3 regions of the Paenibacillus sp. 4624 genome follow, and region 3 is predicted to be linked to each of the others. Evidence: riboswitches for the same ligand, from Rfam matches in the RefSeq annotation. Region 3 holds a riboswitch; each other region holds the start of a gene.

Evidence for each region. Region 3 has a riboswitch for S-adenosylmethionine ahead of metA (homoserine O-acetyltransferase MetA). Riboswitches for the same ligand answer to the same signal wherever they lie in the genome.
Region 1: it holds a riboswitch for S-adenosylmethionine, as region 3 does, so the genes downstream of both, ABIE27_RS23685 (methionine ABC transporter ATP-binding protein) here and metA (homoserine O-acetyltransferase MetA) in region 3, are expected to answer to the same signal.
Region 2: it holds a riboswitch for S-adenosylmethionine, as region 3 does, so the genes downstream of both, mmuP (S-methylmethionine permease) here and metA (homoserine O-acetyltransferase MetA) in region 3, are expected to answer to the same signal.

The regions. Positions count from the first base shown of each region.
Region 1 covers NZ_JBNDJR010000011.1:210,376-212,649, forward strand. Annotated here, with positions in the region: gene ABIE27_RS23680 (methionine ABC transporter permease) at 1-458, opposite strand, end outside; gene ABIE27_RS23685 (methionine ABC transporter ATP-binding protein) at 458-1,492, opposite strand; SAM riboswitch class I at 1,614-1,752, opposite strand; gene ABIE27_RS23690 (Cthe_2314 family HEPN domain-containing protein) at 1,925-2,274, opposite strand, start outside.
Region 2 covers NZ_JBNDJR010000027.1:14,549-16,822, reverse strand. Annotated here, with positions in the region: gene ABIE27_RS30650 (Ger(x)C family spore germination protein) at 1-706, shown strand, start outside; SAM riboswitch class I at 843-944, shown strand; gene mmuP (S-methylmethionine permease) at 1,036-2,274, shown strand, end outside.
Region 3 covers NZ_JBNDJR010000008.1:229,438-231,711, forward strand. Annotated here, with positions in the region: gene corA (magnesium/cobalt transporter CorA) at 1-700, opposite strand, end outside; SAM riboswitch class I at 1,158-1,282, shown strand; gene metA (homoserine O-acetyltransferase MetA) at 1,409-2,274, shown strand, end outside.

The DNA of each region.
Region 1 (2,274 bases), on a different contig from region 3:
GTAATTCCGGCAAGCAAGCCAGGTAAAGCCTCAGGTAACAACACCCTTCTAACAATCTGTCCTGTGGATGCTCCCATTGCCTGTGCCGCTTCAATAACACCGCGATCGACTTCACGCAATGTATTTTCAACAAGACGTGCAAAATACGGAGCAGCCGAGATCACAAGCGGTGGAATGACACCAAGCACACCTGTAGCTGTACCCACCAGCGTGCGTGTAAACGGAATAAGAGCAACAATTAAGATGATGAAAGGTACCGAACGTAAAATATTAACAAGAATAGATAATATGATATAAGTTATTTTTGAACCAGATGATGCCGAGCGGCCTGTCATAAACAGAATGACACCAAGCGGCAAACCCAAGAGAACAGTAAACAAACCGGATGCAGCTAAAATTTGTAATGTTTCAATCGAAGCTGTACCAACCTCTTCCCAGCGTACTTTGGAAAAATCCATTATCGGAGCACCTCCACATCAAGTCCTTCTGCGGTTAGTTCAGACAAGGTCTGCTCGATCGCAGCGGAGTCACCTTCAAAACGCACCGTCAGTTGACCATAAGGAACCTGTTTGATTGTAGAGATCGTACCTTGCAGAATGGCGAAATCCACACCTGTTTTGCGAACCGTTCTCGACAGAATCGATTCATAGGTTTTATTTCCAAGAAATGAAACCTTCACCAACTTGGAAGAAACACCTGCTGCCAACTCCGTTCCGGCGTTCGCCATAACCGTTTCCTCCAGTGCCAGTCCACCTTCGCTGTCCCGTGAGACAAAATCCCGTGTGATCGCATGCTGCGGTTTCATGAATACTTCCGTCACTGGCCCTTGTTCCACAATGCCACCTTGATGAATAACGGCAACCCGATCACAGATGTTCTGAATGACATGCATCTCGTGGGTAATCAGCACAATGGTCAGATTATACTTTTCGTTAATATCCAACAATAGCTTCAGAATCGAATTGGTGGTTTGCGGATCAAGCGCCGAGGTTGCCTCATCACATAGAAGAACACTCGGATCACTTGCCAGAGCTCTCGCTATCCCTACCCGCTGCTTCTGTCCGCCAGACAGCTGTGCCGGATATTTGTTACTATGCTGCTCCAACCCAACCAGATCAAGCATTTCCTTCACTTTGCGATCAATCGCGTCTTTAGGTGTATTCACCAGTTTTAACGGGAAAGCAACATTGTCATACACCGTTGCCGAAGATAGCAGATTGAAATGCTGAAAGATCATACCGATCTTGCGTCGTTGCTGCTGTAGTTCGCTTTTGCTAAGTTCGGTGAGGTTAATACCATCAACCCATACCTCACCCTCCGTTGGGCGCTCAAGTAAATTAATACATCGAATCAATGTACTTTTCCCTGCACCCGAGTGACCAATCACGCCGAAAATTTCACCCTTCTGAATAGTCAGATTAAGGTTCGCCAACGCTGTCGTTGTTTTGGCACGTCTGCCATATGTTTTGGTTAATCCAACCAGTTCAATCAATAGTACTGCTCCTTCCCCATCACCTACATATATCTTTACCCGAAGGAAGGGAAAACTCCCCGTTTTACGCAAAAAAAGAGCCCTTTGCAGATACAAAGATGGCTCTTCACGTGAAATGACCTTCTCATCTGCCAAAATCATGTGCAACATGATTCTGTAGGAATTAGCACCTAACATCAACAATGAAAACATTTATGCCATCATCGTTGATCGGTTGCCGGGCTTCATCGGGCCTGTCCCTCCGCCACTCTCGATAAGAGAAATATAAAGTTGTAGGATTATATAGTTTCATGTAGTTCATCATGTATAATGGCCGAACTGCATCAAATGCTGTATTAAAGACACGATCCCATGTAAGTTTCGATCTGGAACTCAGTATAATCAAAGTATTCCGATTTGTCAAATGGTATTATTTCAAAATCATTGATACGGCTAGCGTTTCAAAATCTGTTTACGCCAGATTCGATTGATGTATCGATAGGCCATATGCAGTGTTTCACAGACCATATCCACACCCTGTTGCATCTCCAGAAGATGCTGATCCAGATCCTCCAGCTTCACTTTGCCACGCAGCGTCTGATGTAACTGCCACAAATCATCCTGCATTTCCGAATTCATGTAATGAATCTCCATATTACGCCGCTTCCGCAATTTGCTCATCGGTTCTCGGTACGCTTCCTTGATTTTAATTAATTGTTGTGCCAACTCATGATGATCCCGATAATATTCGAATTGCCTCAGAACGGTATAATAGGAGAAATGCACTTTTGTTTTGGATGTAT
Region 2 (2,274 bases), on a different contig from region 3:
TGTCCTTACTTCGAGAGATCCTTCTCGAATTCCGGCTTTTTATCTTACGGGAATTACGAATAACTCCTACATTTCGAATAAAATACTCGAACCTGTTTCGCTTGCCAAACTGGATGCAGAGATGCAGTCTGGCTCAAGCTTTTTGCTTCAAAATGTGTTAAATGCAGATGGTGAGGATAAATTTTCAGGGGGCAGCATCTTTAAAGCTAAAACAACGAAATTTATCGGGGAGCTTCACCAAACCGACCTTGAAGCATTATCTTGGATTAAGCCTGAGGAAAAGGCGGGCGGGGTCATCAAAACATATAGTAAGGAAGGCTTCACGGTTCTCTATGAGATCAAGAAAAAGACTATAAAAATCATTCCAAAGGTGGTTGGTGGCGATATTTCATTCCACGTCAAGGCAGAGTCGGAAGGCTGGTTAATGGAGGACTGGCGTTCCCCTGAAAAAGAAGAAAAGGGAGCCTATCTTAAGGAACTGGAGAAGGATTTTGCTAAAATCGTAGATCAACAGATTGATCAAATGCTCTATAAACTCCAGCATACGTATAAAGCTGACGTTGCCGGTTTTCGGGACAGTATCCGAATCCATTATCCAAAAACGTGGAAGAAGGTAAAAGATAACTGGGATGAAGTGTTTGCGACAGTACCTATTACGTATGAGATTAAAACGAATATTGTCAATCCAGGTTCCTCTACAGAGTAGCTTGATGCACCAATCGGAATGCTGTATGTGTTCACTTCGGCTCCAAGGAAAGGATCAAAAGCTCGCTTGGGGAAGCTAATGTTTATTTAAATGTTGACACATCAGGCAGCAGTCGATATAGTTATACAAAATCATTTTCTTATCCAGAGAGGTGGAGGGACTGGCCCTTAGAAACCTCAGCAACAGATCTGAAGGATACTGTGCTAATTCCAGCGGGTGAAAGCCTGATAGATAGGAGCGTTTGTTTTTATTTGTCAGTCGCGGCGCACTCTTAGGGAAGAGTGGGTCTTTTTTGTTTGTTCTGGATGAAGAAGCAGGGAGCAGGTTATATGGAGAATAGTAGCGATAAAGGTCAATTTCAGCGAAAAATGCAAACAAGGCATGTAGTTATGCTCTCTCTTGGCGGGGTCATTGGAACAGGTCTGTTCCTTAGCTCAGGGTATACCATTCAACAAGCAGGACCGCTCGGTACGATTTTGTCCTATCTGATCGGTGCTTTGGTGGTGTACCTGGTGATGCTCTGTCTTGGCGAACTATCTGTGCATATGCCGGAGACGGGTGCATTTCATAGTTATGCGGCTAAATACATTGGACCAGCTACAGGATTCACGGTGGCTTGGCTGTACTGGCTTACTTGGACCGTAGCGCTCGGATCGGAATTTACAGCCGCGGGACTGCTTATGCAGCGCTGGTTTCCGTCCGTGAACGTTTGGATCTGGAGTGCGCTGTTTGCCCTGATGATCTTCCTGTTCAATGCGTTCACGGTAAAACTTTTTGCCGAATCAGAATTTTGGTTCTCCTTGGTGAAGGTGATGACGATTATCATCTTTATTATTCTTGGTGGTGCCGCCATGTTTGGTATTATTCCTATGGCAGATGCTGAACCGGCTCCGTTCTTTTCCAACATTACAGCGTCTGGGTGGTTCCCATACGGGGCAACTGCGATCCTGATGACCATGCTGGCTGTCAATTTTGCCTTTTCGGGTACTGAACTGATTGGTATTGCCGCAGGAGAAACGGAAAATCCGGAAAAAAACATTCCAAAAGCCATTCATACCACGTTGTGGCGTTTAATTATTTTCTTTATTGGTACGATCGTTATTCTGTCTGCTTTGTTGCCGATGTCAGATGCGAGTGTGCTGGAGAGTCCGTTCGTTGCTGTCATGGAGCGAGTAGGTGTTCCGTATGCAGCCGACATCATGAACTTTGTTATTTTAACGGCGATTCTATCGGCAGCGAATTCGGGGTTATATGCTTCATCACGGATGCTCTGGTCATTGGCGGATAAAAAAACCATCTCTCCATGGTTTGCCCGTTTGACCAAACGCGGTGTACCGTTCAATGCACTTGTACTTAGCATGGCTGGTGGTGCACTGGCGTTACTGTCCAGCATCATTGCGCCTGGAACCGTTTATATTACGCTTGTTTCGATCTCAGGTCTTGCTGTGGTAGTTGTATGGATGAGCATCAGCGTGTCTCAGTACATGTTCCGTAGGCAGTATCTGCGGGAAGGACATGACGTAAAAGACCTGGTTTATCGAACGCCATTGTATCCAATCGTACCTATT
Region 3 (2,274 bases):
TGCCCATCAGATCGCGGTACGTTTCGAAGGTTTCTGATATTTTTACGGCGTTCTCGTAAATGTCGCTGAAATATTTTTGCAGCTGATCATCAATGAGACGCAGATCTTTTTTGTTGAGTGTATTAATGACCTCTTTTTGAGGTCCCAGTACTTTTTTCAGCCACAAAATCTCGCTTCGCAGACCGATAATCTCATTCAGATGTGACTTTTTGGTATGCATCAGAATGTCTTCCTCAAGTTTCTCAATTCGTGCTTCAATTCGATCACCAACGGTGAAGTAATTGTCTACGATCAAGTCAACGAGCAGGTAGAGAAGACGGTCGGGACTGCTGATTTCCTGTTCCCAGAGGATTGGCTTCAAGGTGCGCAATTCGCTGACCTTCTGTTTCGTTACACTGATGATAAAGTGTCTACCGAGAAAAAGGTTGACTGCGCGCAGGAAAATCTCTTCATCATCAAAACGAATGCTGTTGATCACGATAAAATAATGGTTTTCATAAATCTCAATCTTCGGACGCTGCTCTTCATCACTCAAGCAATCTTCTACAGCCAGATCATGCATGGAGAACAGTGGCTGAAGGACAGCCAAATCGTCCACGTCCGCGTCAATCCAGTAGAATCCTTCTGCTGGTGGAGTCAGCGCTTGCTGAATGTCATCCACCGGGATAAATACACCGTTGTTAACCAACCGGATTTTCATGTTATCTACTCCTTCTGCACCCGCCATCATGGCGGATTTCATCATTAATATGGGCGCAAAAGAACAGATCAGCCGGTCGGCAGCGGAGCCTGTTATGAGGACTTTACTGCGTCATCAATCTATAATCAAACGGAAGAAACGTCCCGCTGCCGACATGCTGATGTCAATTCTCTATGCAGTTGTTCGGAATTCGACTGCCAGTTGGGCCTCGGGTCGCCATCCATTTAATATGTCACCTCTCACATAAGGGCTTATAAACACTTGTCTAGTATACCGCTGGTCCATGGTGCTTTCAAGCGCAAAAATGTGTCTATTTCAAGCTCTGAGGCAGTGTATGAGGACGGATGATGAAGGGTTCCAAGTTTACTCCTAAAACGAACAACTGGTTCTTGACGTGAGGGCAGTAATGTTTTAAAGTAAAAGTTAATAAATTTGAATTATAATTGAATACAGCGAAATCTTATCAAGAGTAGGTGGAGGGACCAGCCCGATGAAACCCGGCAACCGGCGATAATATGCACGGTGCTAATTCTTGCAGCGACCAAGCATCCTTGTGATGCTGTTGTAACTGAGAGATGAGAGAGGCGCATATCTGTTTACATATGACCTTTCTCGGAATCCGAGAGAGGTCTTTGTCATATGCAGAGCTTCTCAGAGCGTGATTTTCGTACCAGATGCGACCCATGAAAAAGGAGGAGTCAACCCACTATGCCAATTAAAATTCCCGACACATTACCAGCCAAAGAAGTACTTGAAAGCGAGAATATTTTCGTCATGGACGAATCATCCGCGTACAAGCAGGATATTCGCCCGCTCCGTATCGCCATACTGAATCTGATGCCTACGAAGGAAACGACGGAAACGCAATTGCTTCGTCTGGTGGGTAACACACCGATTCAAGTGGATGTTGTGCTGGTGCACCCCAAGTCTCACACATCGAAGAACACATCTCAAGAATACCTGGATCTGTTTTATAAAACATTTGATGAGATCCAGCACCGCCGTTTTGACGGAATGATCATTACCGGTGCACCGGTAGAGCAAATGGATTTTGAAGACGTGAATTATTGGGAAGAGATTCAGGAAATCTTTGAATGGACCAAAACAAATGTAACTTCGACGATGCACATATGTTGGGCTTCTCAGGCAGGTCTATACCACCATTTTGATGTACCCAAAGTTCCGCTGGATGAAAAGTGTTTTGGCGTATTCCCACATACGATCAACAAACCTCATGTTCCGTTGCTCCGTGGATTTGATGAAGTCTTCAACGTTCCACACTCCCGTCACACCGAGATAAGACGCGAGGATATTGAGAAAAACGATAAACTCGAAATTTTGGCTGAGTCCGAAGAAGCAGGAGTATTCCTGGTTGCGACCAAGGACGGGAAGCAAATTTTTGCCACAGGACATGCCGAGTATGATCCGTTTTCATTGAAATGGGAATATGACCGTGATGTTGCCAAGGGATTGGATATCGCACTGCCGAAGTATTACTATCCAAAGGACGATCCTTCTCGGGTACCTCCAGCTACATGGCGTGCTCATGCTAACTTATTATTCTCTAACTGGCT